Regions from separate parts of the Cellvibrio sp. PSBB006 genome, predicted to be linked through region 3. Evidence: predicted binding sites of a transcription regulator. Region 3 holds the regulator's gene; each other region holds the start of a gene.
The links. Region 3 encodes PhoB, which activates phosphate uptake and scavenging genes when phosphate is short. Its sites were predicted from a motif close to TGTCATAAANNTGTAACA; they were not measured.
Positions count from the first base shown of each region.

Region 1: CBR65_RS16170 (TIGR00153 family protein) is a predicted target of PhoB. The motif match lies at 3,176-3,193, and genes of this name have one in related genera.
Region 2: CBR65_RS06480 (porin) is a predicted target of PhoB. The motif match lies at 2,735-2,752, and genes of this name have one in related genera.

Region 1 covers NZ_CP021382.1:3,872,254-3,878,474, forward strand. Annotated here, with positions in the region: gene CBR65_RS16155 (TonB-dependent receptor) at 1-610, opposite strand, end outside; gene CBR65_RS16165 (inorganic phosphate transporter) at 1,093-2,367, opposite strand; gene CBR65_RS16170 (TIGR00153 family protein) at 2,400-3,080, opposite strand; gene CBR65_RS16175 (GspE/PulE family protein) at 3,356-5,128, shown strand; gene CBR65_RS16180 (sulfite exporter TauE/SafE family protein) at 5,131-5,913, opposite strand.
Region 2 covers NZ_CP021382.1:1,555,302-1,561,522, reverse strand. Annotated here, with positions in the region: gene CBR65_RS06490 (HAD family phosphatase) at 1-13, shown strand, start outside; gene CBR65_RS06485 (bifunctional diguanylate cyclase/phosphodiesterase) at 89-2,185, opposite strand; gene CBR65_RS06480 (porin) at 2,921-3,859, shown strand; gene CBR65_RS06475 (hypothetical protein) at 3,940-4,338, shown strand; gene CBR65_RS06470 (VacJ family lipoprotein) at 4,580-5,326, shown strand; gene CBR65_RS06465 (PilZ domain-containing protein) at 5,366-5,674, opposite strand; gene CBR65_RS06460 (SpoIIE family protein phosphatase) at 5,922-6,221, shown strand, end outside.
Region 3 covers NZ_CP021382.1:3,625,001-3,631,221, reverse strand. Annotated here, with positions in the region: gene CBR65_RS15055 (carbohydrate-binding domain-containing protein) at 1-353, opposite strand, end outside; gene CBR65_RS15050 (class I SAM-dependent methyltransferase) at 485-1,102, opposite strand; gene CBR65_RS15045 (DapH/DapD/GlmU-related protein) at 1,204-1,926, shown strand; gene phoR (phosphate regulon sensor histidine kinase PhoR) at 1,961-3,235, opposite strand; gene phoB (phosphate regulon transcriptional regulator PhoB) at 3,381-4,079, opposite strand; gene ubiA (4-hydroxybenzoate octaprenyltransferase) at 4,203-5,129, opposite strand; gene CBR65_RS15025 (chorismate lyase) at 5,151-5,744, opposite strand; gene CBR65_RS15020 (HU family DNA-binding protein) at 5,944-6,221, shown strand, end outside.

The DNA of each region.
Region 1 (6,221 bases), 250 kb from region 3:
TTGTGTCATTTTGCCAGCCGACCAAGCCACTAATCGTAGGATCTACTTCCTCGCTGATGGAACCATAATCACCCTCGGCAGTGGCTGCGAAGGTCCAGCCCTCGTCAAGATCGAAAGGCCGGCGAGTCTTTAGGTCAATACTGCCGGCGATCCCTAAGGTTGTTAAAGAAGCTAAAGGGGATTTATAAACGTCTGCCCCAGAGAAGAGTTGCGATGGAAGATCCCCGAAATCGGCTCCAGAGCTGTCGATCGTCGTCGCACTCAAAAATGTTTCGCCATTCAATGAGGTCGCTACATTACTCAGACCACGGATCTGCACCGGGCCACCCTCACCGGCGGTCCGCTCTACTTGAATGCCGGGAATTCGCTGCAGTGAATCAGCGATAGTCACGTCAGGTAACTTACCAATGTCTTCAGCGGAAATTGCATCGACGACGGAAGGTGCATTTCGCTTGGTATTAACGGCATTTTGTTGCGACGCATACACGCCCGTTACAACTACTTCTTCCACCAGATTATCCTGCGCTTGCACGCAGACGGATGCCAACAAACAGGAAGAAATACTGGACGCAAGTAATGTCTTCCGGAACGCCCTTTTTTGAGCTTCCATAGGAGTCTCCTCATTTATATTGATTGTTTTTAAAGTCGAGTCAGGTGCGAGACGGTTCGTGTATCGCCTCTCCGGCATCCCCAATCACCATCGCGCTGTCCCCATCAACCGGCGTGGCTGGTTGAACTATCAGCGCGATGTATGAAGATCAGGGATGGGCGGACAATGGCACCCTTGGCACTTTTAAACCTGGTGGACAACGTTGTCAATAATGCCGACATGCTTTGTCGGCCATATCATCATTAGAAAGTTAATATTTTGTGCGGTATTTTTCTTAACTATTTGAAATATATAAATTTTTATTTGAAAAGTAAAAAGCGAAAAGGTTTGTAAATGCATTGACAACGTTGTTTTTTTGCACCGATGTTGTGCTTTGTGCTGCATTTTGAGGCGGGGATTAACTGGGAAATGGTAGGCCTTGAAATGGGAGTTGCTGACGATCAGTTGAGAGCGCTGACCGAAGGCCAGCGCTCACGAAGAGCTTAAGAAAAAAGACCTTTAAAAAAGAAGAAAAACAAAATCGACAGGCCGGCGCCGGCAGGCAGAGTAATAATCCAGGACATAAAGATGCTGCCGATGACGCCGAGGTTAAGCGCGCCGATACCGCGTGCCAGCCCAACCCCCAGAACTGCGCCGACCAGAGTATGGGTCGTGGATACCGGCAGGCCGGTACCGGACGCCACGACCACAGTAGCGGCGGCGGCCATTTCTGCCGCAAAACCACGGCTGGGTGTGAGTTCGGTGATCTTTTTGCCAATGGTGGCGATGACCTTCCAGCCATAGGTGGCAAGGCCCACGACGATTCCAATACCGCCTAGCAGCAAAACCCAGGGCGCCACCGGCGAGCTGGAGGTTACAGAGTTGGATTTAATGGTATTGATTACTGCCGCCATGGGGCCGACGGCATTGGCAACGTCGTTGGAGCCGTGGGCAAAAGCCATGGAGCAGGCCGTAAAGATCATCAGGATAGCGAACACGCGCTCGACGCTGGAGAAACGATTTTTAGCATCGGCGGCCATATCCTGATTGACGCGGCTGAGGAAGAAAACCCCGATGATTGTAACCAGGACAGCAATGCCTACCGCGATCAGGGTGCTCTCACCAAAACTGAAATTGATGCCGTAATCCTTGAGGACATGCTTCAACCCCTTAAGAATGGTCACCATGGAAATCAGGAAGCCCACAGCGAACATGTAGAAAGGTATGTAGCGCTTGGCATTGGCAAAGGGGTCTTCGGTATCAAGGATCAGGTGTTGTACAGAGCGGAAAATCCAGAAGGCAATAAATCCTGCCACTACCGGCGAGACGACCCAACTGGAAACAATGGAGGTGACGGAGCTCCAGTCCACTGCATCAACAGAAATGCCTACCGCTGCGAAGCCGATGATCGCGCCCACGATGGAGTGGGTAGTAGAAACCGGCCAGCCGAGAATACTGGCAATTAATAACCAGACACCGGCAGCCAGCAGTGCGGACAACATGCCATACACCAGTAACTCCGGGGTGGCGCTCATCAGTGCGGGGTCGACAATACCGCTACGGATAGTGGCGGTGACTTCGCCGCCTGCGAGATAGGCGCCCAGGAACTCGAAGATCATGGCGATCACGATCGCCTGACGCATGGTCAGGGCGCGGGAGCCGACGGACGTACCCATGGCGTTGGCTACATCATTGGCCCCGATGCCCCAAGCCATGAAGACGCCGAAGATGCAGGCAAGAATAAGCAAGATGTGGCCGTATTCAGCAATCACGGTCATGATGTGTATTCCTCAGAGATGAAAATCGACGGCTAGCGCGCCAACAGCAGTTGTAAACGGCCACCGACATCGTGGGCGCGGTTAGAGAGGTCGCCAATCCAGTCGATCACGCTGTAGAGGAACATCACATCGATAGGCGGCAATTCAGCTTCCAGGCGAAAGAGCGATGAGCGCATGGAGATTTCCAGTTCGTCCGCTTTTTCTTCGAGCTTGTCCAGCTCCTGAATCATCCTTTCTACAACCGCCAGCTCCCGGCCGCTGAAGCCGGTTTCCAGCAATTCATCCAGCTCGTTGATCGCGGTCAATGCTTGCTCTGCGGTGCGCACACCGGATTGCACAAACTCCAGGGTTTGCGTGTGCATGTTGGCCGGGATAGTCATCTTGCGGCCGAGCATGATGCCCGCAATATCCTTGGCGCGGTTGGCGATGCGGTCTTGCATGGTGAGCAGTTCAAGCAGGTCGGTACGGGGAACGGGAAGGAAGAGACTTTTGGGGAGGTGCAGGCGCAGTTGCTGTTTTATGTCATCGGCCTGGTGTTCAAACTCGGTGATGCGTTTTTGCACCTCCTCGGCTTTGGCCCAATCGTTGGCTATCACCGCTTCGAAGAAGTGAATCAACTCCGCGGCGGCCTTTACCGCAACAGCCATATGCTCTTGCATGGGTTTGATCGGCGAACGGCCAAAGAGGTTGGAAAACGGATTAGCAATGGGCATATCGGTAGTCCCCTTGAAATAAGCGCCTTAAAGCGGTGCACCCGTAAAAATGTGTGCGCAGTATAAAAACATCGGCTGGCCAGGTCACGCAGGATTTTTACAAATTTATGACGGTCGCTGGCTGTTTTTTGTGCCCGAGTCTGCTAAAGCCGGGATGGGCGGTGTTTCCCCCGAACAAGAGCAGCTACAATCCACAGAGCAGGAATTCATTAAATAAATCCATGCTCCGTGCAGACTCGTTGACATTACGCCCTTAATACAGGAATTGCCTCCCCATGAACCATGCTGCGGTTTTTGAAGGTGTGCTTGATTTGCGCCGCCTGGTCACAGACCTGGTGGCGGATGGCCGCCTGAAGCAGACAGATGCCAATATGCTGTTGGGTGCCACCCGCTCCCGCGAACAGGCCATGATGCACCCCCTCGGCTACATTGCCAGCCAGAATTTTGATGATCTCACGCGCCCGACCAAAACCCTCAATGGCGATGCCTTGACAGATTGGTTGGCCGAAAAAGCGAAGATGCCGGTCGTGCACATAGATCCGCTCAAGATTGATGTGCCCAAGGTGACCGAGGTCATGTCCTACGCCTTTGCCAAACGTCACGGCATTCTGTGTGTTCAGGTTACCCAGGATCACGTCATCATCGCTTGCACCCAGCCGTTTATTACCGGTTGGGAGCCGCAAATTGAGCATGTCGCACGCAAAACGGTAAAGCGCGTTCTGGCTAATCCCGTGGATATCGAGCGTCATACGGTAGAGTTTTATACCCTGGCCCGGTCAGTTAACCGCGCTAGCGGCGGCCCGACGGCGTCGGCCGTCACTAACTTTGAACAACTGGTAGATTTGGGTACAGCGACCGACCCGGATGCCAATGACCAGCACATTGTGAAGATCGTGGACTGGTTGCTGCAATACGCCTACGACCAGCGGGCCAGTGATATCCATATCGAACCGCGCCGCGAAGTGGGGCGCATCCGGTTTCGTATCGACGGCGTGCTGCACAATGTCTACGAGTTGCCGATTAATGTGGCCACAGCGGTAACCAGTCGCTTTAAGGTATTGGCGCGGATGAATATTGCCGAGAAGCGCAAGCCGCAAGATGGCCGCATCAAAACGCGCCGCACCGATGAAAGCGAAGTGGAGTTGCGGATGTCCACGCTACCCACAGCCTTTGGTGAAAAACTGGTCATGCGGATCTTCGACCCGGACGTGCTGCTGCGCAGCTTCACCGACCTCGGCCTGGTGGGTGAAGACTACAATCGCTGGCGGGCCATGCTCGATCGTCCCAACGGCATTGTACTGGTGACCGGCCCCACGGGTTCCGGTAAGACCACCACGCTCTATTCGTCCTTGCGCCAGATTGCCACGCCGGAAGTGAATGTCAGCACAATTGAAGACCCTATCGAGATGGTGGAAGAGTCCTTCAACCAGACCCAGGTCCACCACAAGATCGGCCTCGACTTTGCCGCCGGTATCCGCAGCCTGATGCGGCAGGACCCGGACATTATCATGGTGGGCGAAATCCGCGATCTGGAAACGGCGCAGATGGCAGTGCAGGCCGCCCTGACCGGCCACCTTGTACTCTCCACAGTACACACTAACGACGCCCCTTCTACCGTAGCGCGGCTATTGGACCTGGGCATTCCCTCCTATTTAATCAACGCAACATTGCTGGGTGTTATGGCCCAGCGCCTCGTGCGTACCCTGTGTCCGCATTGCAAGGAAGAGGGTCAGATTACGGCAGATGATTGGCAGCAGTTGGTGGCACCCTGGAAGGTGAATGTGCCGCCGAAAATTTATCGTCCGGTGGGATGCCTGGAATGTCGCGATACCGGCTATCTGGGGCGGCAGGGGTTGTATGAAATTCTGCCGTTGTCGGAATCCATCAAGGAAAAAATTACCAGTGATTGCAATTTGCAGGAGTTGCGGCGGCAGGCGATGAAGGAGGGTATGCGCACCTTGCGATTGTCCGGTGCGCAAAAAGTAGCAGCGGGATTAACGACCGTTGAAGAGGTCATGCGTGTAGCGCCACCGCCGGAAAAGGCCTGAGATTAAAAGACCAGCTTCACACCCACAAACAGCAACATAGCCGCCAGCGCGGGGCGCAGGTAATGGTCGGCGACGCGATTGGCAAGATGGCTGCCGAGATAAATACCGGGCAGAGAGCCGATCAGCAGGTTGATCAGCAAGTGCCAATCCACATTACCGAGGCCCGCATGGCCGAGCCCTGCCACCAGTGTTAACGGCACGGCGTGCGCAATCTCCGTACCTACCAGCCGTACCGTCGGCAACAGCGGATATAACAGGAACAATGCAACAGTGCCCAGCGCGCCGGCGCCGATGGACGTAACTGTCACCACCGCTCCCAACAACAGCCCCGTTGCTACCGTGGCGATGATTTGCTGGCGAGGATTCATACGCGTTAGCCATACATCATTGCGGTGACTGTAATCCAGCAGCTTCTGCTTGAACACGATAGCCAGTGCAGTCAGCACCAGCGCATAACCCAGTGTGACTTTGATGAAGGCGTCCACACTGCTGGTATCAAAGCCACCATAGCGCAAGACGCCCAGTGTAATTAATGCGGCGGGCACACTGCCCAAGGCGAGCCATCCGGTCAGCCGCCAATCGATATTGCGTTTTTTGTGGTGCACATGAACACCGCCCGCTTTGGTGATGGCGGCGTAAAGCAAGTCGGTCCCCACAGCAGCTGTGGGGGTGATACCGAAATGTAAAAGGATTGGCGTCATCAATGAACCGCCACCGACACCGGTCAAGCCAACGATAAAGCCCACTATCAGGCCGGCGATAATAAAAGCGTATTGGAAATCCATAGAAACCTTGCACAGGAGGGCGACGAACAAGTGGAGCAGGCTATCAGCAAGGCCGGAATAATCAAAATAGAAAATAGTTAGCTTGCTAGAAGCAAATGGAATACAGCGAAGAGTTTATGCTATGGGGTGCACTTGCGCTTTTTCCAATCCTCACTATAGTCACGTTTAACGCGTTCCTTCGTTTGCTGACATTTATCTCACGGCGATAATAAAAATTTCCAGTGGCGGTAAACACAATCCCCGGGCATGATAAGTGCGGGCAACAAAGGATGTACCGACATAATAAAAGGTTTCATTGCGTTACCCAT
Region 2 (6,221 bases), 2.1 Mb from region 3:
ATCGCCAGTATGACGATCAACAGAATTCTATAAATAATCTAATGGGCTGCATCTCCATTGCTAAAACTCCTGCTCAGGCAGGAGTTTTTTAATGCAGGGGATTTTCACTGGGCGCTTCCCAGGGCGTGTTTATTTTTTCGCGTAAGTCTTTCAGTGGGCCAGGGTAGCTGAAGAAATAGCCCTGCGCGTGATCACAACCTTGCTTCTGCAACAATTGCCGTTGCTGATCATTCTCTATTCCTTCTGCGACAATCTCCATATCCAAACCATGAGCCATGGTAATAATGGTATCCACCAAGCGATGGGTATTGGGGTCCTCACAGATCTGGCTGACAAAACCACGATCAATTTTCAGGGTTTTAAAGGGGAATTTTTGCAGATACGCTAGTGAGGAATAGCCGGTTCCAAAATCATCAATTGAGAGACGCACACCCAAATCACACAGCGCAGTGATATTAATCTGGGTTTGCGGGTCGTTTTGCATGATGACCCTTTCTGTCACCTCCAACTCCAATTGCGTGGGCGACAAGTTATTAATAAACAATTGATGCGCAACAAAGTTGGCGTAATCCGGAATCTGCAATTGTTTGGGGGATACATTCAGTGAGAGGCGCAACGCACGTTTCGACTCGTGAACCAGTTTGGCTGCGTCGGCACAGGCGGTTGCCATAACCCATTTATCGATTTCCTGGATAATGCCAATATCTTCCGCCATGGGAATGAAATTCACCGGCATCAATAAGCTGCCATCGGGTTGACGCCAGCGCACCAAAGCTTCAAAACCAATCATCATGTTGGTATTGATGTCATAAATGGGTTGGTAATGCAGTTCGAGCTCTTCCAGCGCGATGGCCTGGCGTAAACGCACCTCAAGTTCAAGACGCTGCATCAACTGGGTGTTGATATCCTCGGTAAAAAAATGGTACCGATTGCGCCCGAGTTCTTTCGCTTTGTACATAGCCAGGTCGGCATTGCGCTGGATCAAATTCGCGCTGCGTCCATCTTTGGGTGATAGAGCAATACCGATACTGGCGGTGACAAAATATTCTTTTCCACCAATGAAGAATGGTTGAGCAAAGGCGGCGATAATTTTTTCCGCGACTTTTTCGGCTTCTTTCGGTGTACTGATATCGGGCAGGATGATAATAAATTCGTCCCCGCCCATGCGCGCGAGGATATCGCCATTGCGAATACAACCACTGAGACGGCCAGCTGACTCTCTCAGCACATCGTCCCCGCAGCTATGACCGAGGCTGTCATTAACATTTTTGAAGCGGTCCAGGTCAATACACATCATCGCGGTCTGGCGGTGATTACGGGCCGAGCTTTCCAGAGCGACGTTCAAATGTTCCAACATCAACACGCGATTGGCCAGGCCGGTCAGGTCATCGTAATGCGCCTGACGTAACAGCCGTTCTTCATAGCTGCGGCGCACCGTAATATCTTCTTTGATAATGACAAAGTGGGTTAGGTCGCCGGTTTCATTGCGCAGTGGCGACAGGCTGACAAATTCCCAGAATACCTGCCCATCGCGGCGGATACTGCAAAACTCACCGCGCCACTCCTGCGCGTTGCTGATGCTGTGGCGCATGGCAGCCATAGCATCTGCACTGGTTTGATTTAATAAAGTAAAGCCGAGATCACGTCCAATCGCTTCATTGGAGGCGTAGCCGGTGATCTGTTCATATTTGGGGTTGACGTATTCGATCTGGCCATCGGGGTTGGTAATCAGCACAGAGACGGGACTTTGTTGAACAGCGCTGGACAGTATGCGCACTCGTTCTTCAGCAAGCCGTCGCTGCCGGCGCACCTCAGCCTCCCGAATCTCCCGCTCAATGGCCGGAACCAGACGGGCAAGGGCTTCTTTATTCATGAAATCGTGGGCGCCCTGTTTGAGTAGGCTGACAGTATCTTCTGCGTCTACGGCACCGGAGGTAATAATGAAGGGGATATCCTGGCCGCTTTCCTTGAGTGTCTGCAAAGCGGCTTCCGCGCTGAAACGAGGCATACTGTAATCACACAGTATGACGTCCCACTCTGCCTTGGTAAGGGCATCGAGCATGGAGTGGCGTGTTTCAACACGCTCGGTATGAGGGATAAAACCACCACGAGCGAGTTCGGCGGTAGTTAACTCCGCATCCGCTTCGGAGTCTTCGATGAATAATACATTAAGCGACTTGCCCATTAATCCTATCCACTTGTTCTGCAAACTTGCTCTTCAATTCTTATTTGCTAACTGAGTCCCGGTATCTCTGGGTGCAACCGTGCGACCTCTGCCTCACCGCACAGGCGGCGCATCAAGCAACTAATCACTGTGAACGGAGATGAATGCGTCCCTATAAAGCTGCTTCACTTTACGGGGACAGCATTTAAAAATCCAGCACTTAACTGAAAAACTCGTGAAAAATGATGGACTTATTTGCTTCCCGTCAATTGAGCAGCGGGTTTGTACCTACCGGTTAACAAAGGCATGACCGGCGCATGTTTCTATTTTTATTCCCGAGCTTAAGACGGCTTTTCTATGGAGCATAGCAGTAGATGATTTCTTATGCCGTTTTTTGCGACGCGGTGTTGAATTTTGGCGCAAAAATCAACGTATTGATGATTGCTAGCAGTGCTTTGCCTATATAGTTGCCCAGCAATTACGCGTAATTTTGGTAATTGCATTTCATTGTAGGTTTTTGGCCATTGAAAAAAGAATCAACGATGTGTAAAAAGGCGGTGGCATTTTGCATGTCATTATTTCGCAATAAATTTTTAATGCGATAGTAATCGTTTGGTAACGCAGAAATTGAATCTTTTATTAAAAAGACTCATGGCGTAATTGATCTTGCTCGTTAACGCGCTGCAAACAGATTGCGCCTTCTCGGTCCAACTCCAAGGATCAGAATATTCCAAAAATAATGTCAGGGGACATTCCATGAAAAAAGCATTATTACCTGCTGCTATTGCAGCGTTTCTCCCGTTGAGTGCTATGGCTGATGTGACCGTCTATGGTAAAGCGAATGTTTCGCTGCAGAACGCAGACGAAGGCGGGGACTCAAAAATCGAGCTGGTCAGTAACGCGTCGCGTATTGGCATCAAAGGCGATGAAGTGATTTCTGATGGCCTTAAAGTGATTTATCAATTTGAGTACCAGACCGAAATGGATGATGGTGTGGGTGGCAATGGCCAAACCTTTGGTCAGCGTAATATTTTTGTCGGTTTGCAAGGTAAAGCCGGTACTATCATGGGCGGGAATTTCGACACGCCTTTGAAAGCGGTTCAGGAGAAAGTAGATCTGTTTAACGATCTTGAAGGCGATCTTGCGCACATTTTCAATGGTGAAACACGAGCCAGCAATATTGTGCAATACGTTACCCCGGGTTCTTTTGGTCCTTTCACTGCGACAGTGGCTTATATTACAAAAGAAGATGATGACATTGATGACGGTGTCTCCGCATCGTTAGGCTATAGCACATCTAATTTATATCTTGGTGTTGCTATGGACCAGGATGTACAGGCAGAAGGTATTGATATTGTCCGTGCAGTTGGTCGTGTTAATCTTGGCCCGGTGCAACTGGGTGCGATGTTTGAAAGCACAGATGTCGACGGTATTGATGACAGTGATGGCTTCCTGGTTTCAGCATTGTGGAGTGTGACTGATGCGTGGGCATTAAAAGCCCAGTATGGCGAGTCAGATCTTAAATTGTCTCCGGCTGCATTAGACGGCGAAAGTGCCAGTGTGGGTGTCGACTACAAGCTATCTAAAAGTGCGACTCTTTACGGGTACTACACCGCGATTGAGAATCAGGATGTACTGGAAGTTGCTCAGCGCGATGATGATTACCTCGGTATTGGTTTAGATTTGAAATTCTAATACTGAAGTTGCACTGACGGCGTCAACATAAAGGGTGCATATGCACCCTTTTTAGTAGGTAAAAATTATTGGAAGTCCAGATGAAAAGGTTATTGGTTGTATTGCTTTGTATGGGTGGTGTGAACCTGGCAAGTGCCGAAGAATGCGAGCCAGCGGTAGATGCGGCGGAATCATTGAACGTGAATGCATCCGATGACTGTGATTATAAGGATACTGGTTTGAATGGAGCTGTACATCGTTGGTTTAAGCGAGAGATATCTTCTTCATCTGCATCAAGTTCGCAATCCATAGCAGGCAATACGCGAGCCTCAATAAAAATGTCTCCACCCGTGAAAGATGCAGAATCCCTTGCGACGGCGCGCTACACATTGTTGTCAACAATCAGTCAGGAGTGTATGCAAGGATTTCGGATTACTGATGAGCTATTTCTCCCTGTTGAGGATAAGTTGACCATCAGGTTGCTTTATGAATGTCTCTAGCTGACTTTTCTTTTTAATATCCTTTTAAACATCGTTCGCTAAATTGCTTATGGTGCATGGCGCTGTTGTCGTCATCAAGGCCTTTCGGTAAAGTGGTACCCTTATCTCAGGGCGCGCCTTCACGGTGTTGATGGCACGATGGTTCAATGGAATGGGAACCATCAATCAGCCTCACACTCTGTTTGTTGTCCCCGATGTTGATTTTCCAGCCCTAGTGCTCAACTTCACATGAGACCCAACTGTGAGACAAATTAATTACGTTACCCGCAAATCCGTTGCGTTCGCTGGCTTGCTGGCCATGGCGACTCTAAGCCTACCCGGTTATGCCCAGGAAGAGGCGGACCCCTGGCAAGGTTTTAATCGCGCCATGTTTGCTTTTAATGATGTGACGGACCGTTTTCTCTTTCGGCCTCTGGCGAAAGGGTACGTTTTTGTGACGCCCGGATTCGTCAGGAAGGGCGTGGACAACGTCATCGATAATGTTATGGAAGTTCCTAATGTCTTGAATGATGTGCTGCAAGGTAAAGGCAAGCAAGCCGCTAATGATACCGGTCGCTTTTTGGTCAATAGTACCGTGGGCTTGGCCGGGCTATTTGATGTGGCTCAGCACATGGGTATGAAAGCCAGTGATGGCGAGGACTTTGGACAAACCCTGGCTGTTTGGGGGGTGGATCAGGGGCCTTACATCGTGCTGCCATTTTTGGGGCCAAGCACATTGCGTGATGGTCTTGCCACACCAGTGAATGTTTATTCTGATCCCCGCACTTATATCGATCACATCCCGACACGCAATACGGTTACTGGTGTATCTCTGCTTAATACCCGTGCAAATTTACTGGATCTGGAGCGCCACATCACAGGAGATCGTTACACGTTTATCCGGGATGCATACTTACAGAGGCGTCAGTTTCTGATCAATGACGGCGAAGTAGAGGATGACTTTGGTCTGGACGATGAGTTTGGTGATGCTGAAGATTTTGGCTACTAATTTATTCAGTGGCTGAGAACTTTATAGAATGTAGAAGCCTCATTTGAGGACTTCTACAATCTCCAGGCCCAGCTCATACGTGCCTTTATCGTTTGATATTGAACGTACTACCCGCGTTCTGGCTTTAAGTGTCGGATTATGGCCATGATCTGAAGACACTTCGACGTCCAGTTCGGTGCCCGTCGCGATATTTTCATTCGTTTCAACTCTCATTCCGCCGCCGCTGAGATCCAGGCAATTGCCCTCAAACACCCGTTGATCTGCCGAAAGCGTGGCCGTCAGCGGAGCGCTGATTTTCATGCGTATAAAATCTCTTTTCTCGCTATAGGCTTTATCCGACAGGCTCATGGCTCACTCCTCGTTATCTTCATTATGAAAGCCGCCGGAACGGGCAGCTCGATAGACAGCAGGAACAGACGTAAAAAGTATCAGCAGGCAGTAAGAGTCTAGCACAGCCACTCGGTGGCAAAGTTGGGTTTAAGGTACGTTAAAAACGCGGTTTTTAACAGCTTGCTTAAGGTCAGATAAGAGAGTAGTGTTATGCGCCTCGCAGCGTGTATAAACATGATTCCACAGGTGTCTGACAGGGCTAGGGATGACAGACAGAAGTAGAAAACTGCTCATCATCGACGACGATACCCTTGTTCGTCAGAGTGTCGCAACATACCTCGAAGATAGCGGCTTTGAGGTCATCCAGGTCGCCGATGGCAGCTCGGGTGTCCGCGCTATCGCCGAAAACCTTCCCGATCTGGTCATTACTGACCTGCGTATGCCCGACCTTGACGGTCTACAAGTCTTGCAGCAACTCCATGAACAACTCCCCGACCTCCCGGTTATTGTTATCTCCGGCGCGGGCGTTATGAGCGATGTAGTCACAGCATTGCGCTTGGGCGCG
Region 3 (6,221 bases):
TTTGCGCCTATGGCGTTACCGGAAGACAACACCTCATCGGTTTCATGATTGCGCAACTGCCAACTCGTAATCCGATTACCCGCTTCGCGCAAGATAACCGTATTAAAGGTTTGTGCGCTGTTCCATTTAACCGACACGCGCTGATTGCTCGTACCGCCGGCCTGCGACGCGGTATTGATATTACCGTCGCGCACTGTCTTGGTGTTGTTAAAACCGGAGCCATCAGCGCCCGCTCCCGGACCGGTGAGGGCCAGATTGCTACCGAGGTTTTGCGCATGGGAAAAACTGTTGATACCGAGCGCCAAGCCTGCAAGCAGCAGACCGCGCACCATGGGTTGATGTAAACGTTTCATACAAGTACCTGTAGGTTATTGTTATGTCTCTCAGATTATTTTTACGCCACGGTAAAGCGAGGACCGCCGCGTGGGGTGATTATGCAGGAGGGGTTAAGGAAGAAACCAGTAACGGGTAACGGTTTGAGACTTTAGAGTCGGCGTAGCAGGCCCAGGCTTTTCACCAGTGGCAAAGCTTTGAATAAACCGGAGGCTTGCGCCAGTTTCCAGATTTCGTAGGGCGGGCGTCCGCCATCGGCGGGATCGGGGAAGATATCGTGAATCGCCAGAAGGCCACCTTGCACCACATGACCAGCCCAACAGCGGTAATCCGTTAATGCGGCATCCATACTGTGACCACCATCGATGAATACCATGCCCAAGGGTGTTGCCCATTGGCGGGCGGCGAGTTGCGATGGCGCAACGATGGGTACGACCGTATCGAGCAAGCCAGCACGCATCAAGGTGTGACGAAACGTGGGGAAACTGTCCATCATTTCAAATTTCACATCGTAGAGCTCAGCATCGTGATATTCCTCGCCGCGCTGATGTTCCTCCGAACCGCGATGATGATCTACCGCATATAACACCGTATCGATTGCTTTGCAGGCTGCGCCAAGATATACACTGGATTTTCCGCAATAGCTGCCGACTTCCAGACACGGCCCGAGCTTGCCGGCTTCAAGCACGTGTTCATATAACGCCTCGCCTTCTTCGGCGGCGAGAAAACCTTTGACGCTGTCAATATCTATGGGCAAAGTGACGGGCATAACTGCGTTCCTTAATTACATTGCCCGGCATTCTAACAGCTCGACGCCGTTCTATCTGCGTTGCCCCGGTGCGAAGATTGCCAACACCACGAGACTACCCTGTGCGTCGCAACACCAAACCTTACTGGATCAAACGGATTACCACGTTATGCAATCGTTGGTACGTTGAGCATTTTATTCGCCCGCAATTTGATGCGGCGGGAAAGTATGTCGAGATTGCGCACCCCCGTCACCTGGAATTGTTCGGGCGCAAAATTCGCATTGGCGATCATGCGCATATTATTGCGGCCACCGATAATAAAATTCGCTTGACCACCTGGTCGGGCAAACAAGGGCAGGGTGAAATTACTATCGGAAATTATTGTTTGATTTCACCGGGCGTGCGTATTTCTGCTGCGCGATCAGTACACATCGGCGATAACTGTATGCTGGCGGCCAATGTGTATGTGAGCGATAGCGATTGGCACCATGTGTACAATCGCATCCGTCCGTTTCGTTGCACCAAACCGGTCGTATTGGAAGATAATGTGTGGCTCGGTGAAGGCGTGATAGTGCTGAAAGGTGTGACCATCGGCGAAAACAGTGTGATCGGTGCGGGTTCAGTGGTGACCAAAGATATTCCAGCGAATGTCGTAGCAGCAGGAAATCCGGCGCGGGTGATAAAAAAAATTAATCCGCAGCGACGCATGCTAAAACGGGAATTGATGTTTCGCGATGCGCAGCATTATTACCGCAATCAGGATGAGTTGGATCGTTATATGTTGGCTAACAATGGTTGGTTGAATTGGTTGCGCAGCGTATTTTTTCCCAATAGAAACGATTGATATCGGATTATGCTGCGCTAACCCGACAAAAATCTCAATGGAGAGGAAACACACAAGTGAAGACACTGCCTTTCCCAACTTCACTGGTAATTTTTAACTCCGCGTCGTGACGCAACAACACGTGTTTAACAATCGCCAGCCCCAAACCGGTTCCACCAGTGCTGCTGTTGCGGCTGGCGTCTACGCGATAGAAACGCTCAGTCAATCGGGGAATATGTTTGTTTTCAATACCCGGACCATTGTCACTCACCGCGAAATAACAATTCTGTTTATCTTTCCACAAACGCATGGCGATCTTGCCTTTGGCCGGTGTGTATTTCACAGCGTTAACCACCAGATTGGAGAAGGCGCTGTGCAATTCCTTTTCATTCCCCAGCAATTGAATATTGCCATCGCAACTCAAGGTGATCTCTTGCTCCTTGTCACCGCTTAATGCCATTGCTTCGTTACGAATGGAATGCAATAACGGGTCGAGCGGAATCAGTTTCTGGTTGTGACCGACTTCCGTGGTTTCCAGTTTTGATAACACCAGCAGGTCGTTGATCAGCAACGCCATGCGTTGTGTCTGCTGTTGCATTTGCTGTAAAGGCTTTTGCCAGGTCGGCCCCAGGTTGTTGTTGTCGGCCAGGGTTTCCAGGTAACCGCTGATCACGGTCAAGGGCGTGCGTAATTCATGGGAGACGTTGGCGATAAAATCCTGACGCATCTGTTCCAGATTGTGGATCTGGGTAATGTCACGCACCAGAATCAAACGTTCATTTTTTCCAAAGCGGGTGATTTGAAATTGCAGCTGTTTGGATGAAAAACGCGGTGAGGGTAATTCCAGCGGCTCGCTGTAATTTCCTTCTTCAAAATAACTGACAAAGCGCGGATGGCGAATAAAATTAATAACCGAAAGGCCCTGGTCTTTGGTGTGAAAACCCAACAAGCGCTGTGCCGCCGGGTTCCAAAAGTCCAGATGACCGCGCCAGTCCAGCAGGATCACGCCGTCTTTTAATGCCGAAGTAATTTCCTGCACGCGATTGATTACCGCTTGCAGGTTTTCTTTTTCCTGACGCTGGTGGCGTTGCAGATGATAGATATTGTCGAACACGTCGCCCCAGATGCCGGCGGCTTCGGGGGGTTCTTCATCGTTCTTGCGCAACAGCCAGCGATTGAGTCGCGACATCTGCCACAACATGTAGACAAGATACGCCAGAACACCAATATCCAATACCAGCAGCAAGTGGCCGGTCAACCAGCCCAATAACAGACAGATCGCGACGAAGATCGACAGGCGCTTGAGTTCGGCGCTAAAACCTTGCAGCAAAATAATGAGCCTCTTTCACAATCATCAACAGCAGAATATTTTTAATACTATCGCGTGCAAATATGACTTTTCTTCGCGATTGAATTAAAAAATCTCTGCCCGCCGGCATTGTTTAAAACGTCTGTGCGTTTTTAACCGGTTTGAATTATGCGTCGGCCTTGGTGGAGAAACGATAACCGGTACCGCGCACAGTCTGGACCAGGTTTTCGTGGCTGTCGACGGTCAGGGCTTTGCGCAAGCGGCGGATATGCACATCTACCGTACGCTCTTCCACATAGACGTTGCCGCCCCACACGTGGTCCAACAATTGGCTGCGAGTATAGGCTCTTTCCTGGTGAGTGAGGAAAAATTCCAACAGGCGATATTCCGTCGGTCCCATGTCGACCGCCTGGTTATTGATGGTAACCCGGTGACTGGCAGGGTCGAGGCACAAGCCCTGGACAGTGATGGGGTGACCATTGACTTGCGGGTCCGCACGGCGCAGCACCGCCTTAAGGCGGGCGACCAGTTCGCGGGGAGAGAAGGGCTTGGTGATGTAATCGTCAGCACCCACTTCCAGTCCCTGAATCTTGTTATCTTCTTCGCCCTTGGCGGTCAGCATGATAATAGGGATGTCGGCGGTCACATCGTCGCGCTTGAGGCGACGCGCCAGCTCAATGCCGCTGGTGCCAGGCATCATCCAGTCCAGCAGTATCAGGTCAGGCTTTTCATCCACAATCAACGCATGAGCGTCCTGTGCATTGCTGGCTTCGATACACTGATATTCGGCCATCTCCAATGCGACACGCAACATGTCGCGGATGGCTGATTCGTCATCGACGATCAAGATTTTACGCCCACTCATAATTCCTACCTGTTACCCGCTGATGGCTGAGAAGCAATTGTTGCAAGCGTATTAAATAAGCCATGTGTTACAACTTTATGACAGCACAGGATTCCGCTTGGCACCAGCAGCACAGGGACATTTTCAGAATTTGTCTGCCACTACCCCGATAAAGATGGCGAAACCCACCCAATTGTTGTTCATAAACGCCTTGAAGCAGGCATCCCGTTGACGGAATCGGATCAGGTATTGCTGGTAGGCGAACAGCAAGGCTGCCACGCCCAGACTGACGTAATAGTAAGTACCCAACTCAAAACGCGAGCCAACCATCAACAAGGCGTACAGCGTAAGCGCTTGCAATACGCCGGTCATAAGCCGGTCGTGCTCGCCAAACAGGATGGCTGTGGATTTGACGCCGATGCGCAGGTCATCGTCGCGGTCCACCATGGCATAAAAGGTATCGTAGACCACGGTCCACAGCACCACAGCGGTGTAAAGCAACCAGACTTCCGCGCCCAGGGAACCGCTCTGGGCGGCAAAGGCCATGGGAATCGCCCAGGCAAAGGCAGCCCCCAAAACCACTTGCGGCAGGTGAGTGAAGCGCTTCATAAAGGGATAACAAAATGCCAATAGCACGCCGCCCACCGACAACTGAATGGTCAGAGTATTGGTCAGCAGCACCAACCCGAAGGCCAGCAGGCACAAACCGATAAACAAAGCGATGGCTTCGCGGCTGGATACCTGGCCGTTGACCAATGGCCGCTCGCGGGTGCGTTTGACATGACCGTCCACCTTGCGGTCGGCGAAGTCATTGATCACACAGCCGGCGGAGCGCATCACAAACACGCCCAGCACAAAGATCACCAACACATCCCAGCGGGGAACGCCATCGGCGGCCAGCCACAGGCTCCACAGGGTGGGCCACAACAACAAGAGCGCACCAATAGGTTTGTGCATACGCATCAATTGCCAGTACAGGCGGATGCGCGGCACAGCAGATGGGGATGGTTTGGCGGCGGGCCTTTGGTCGCGGGCCGGGGAGCTTGTGGGGCGCGGGTTGGATCGAGTCATAGCAGATTCTGTTGTCTGTCGTTAACGATGAGGGGTATCAAAGGAAACAGCCGGTGACGCTAGCGTACCGACGAATGCATCGAGAAACACTTCGCTGACCAGCAGCGGCTTATCTTCCAGATAAAACACAGAGCGTCGTCCCCATAACGGGGTGTCATTGATGAGCTGGTTCGGCACATAACCATGATGTCGGCTTATGCGGCTCACAGCAATGGCACTGCGCTGCAAGTGTGGCTGACTGAACAAAAAGGCGCCCAGCGGGCTGGCGTCCTGCTTACGCAGATGCCGCAAAGTCCCGGTGAGGCTGGTAAGTGGCAGAACGCTGCGGGCAAATACCCAGGGCCGGTTGTGTCCGCACAACACCACCTCACGAATCAACGCCAAGCCATGGCGATCCATATTCAGGCAACGCCACTCGGACAATGCCGGCCGTGCAATCTGCTGGCGTAACACCTCCACATGAAAATGGCCGCGACTGCGAGCAACCAGGCGCGCGGTGAGTGAGCCTGTATCCAGCAGCCAATTACACAATGCCGCTGCTGGACGCTGGCCTCTGGGCCATTGCGCCAAGGGTTGCCAATTCACCGGGGATCGGCCGTAAATCGATAACGCCAAAAGTCTCTCCTGTCACAAGATGCCGGCTAACCAGCGCGGGATTCTAGCAGGTTGGCACCGGGAGTTTGGCCGGCAACCGATGCTCGCTGATAAAAAGCTCGCGTTTTCACTGCCCCCGAACGACCTGAGCGGTTACACTCCCGTTTGCTTTGCCTGTCATTACCGCTTCAGGACCACCAGATACATGAGGAGCCTTGCCATGCACAAAACCGATCTCGTTGAACGGGTAGCCGATCAGACTGACATGAGCCGCGACAAAGCGGATGCGGCGGTATCCGCCATGATTGAGCAGATCACCAATGCACTCAGCCGCAATGAGCCGGTTTCGCTCGTGGGATTCGGCAGCTTTGTGAGAAGCCAACGCGCCGCCCGCCAGGGACGCCACCCGCAAACCGGCGAGACGATCCACATCGCCGCCAGCAGCAGCGTGCTTTTCCGGCCCGGCAAGGCGCTGAAAGACGCCCTTAATCCACAATA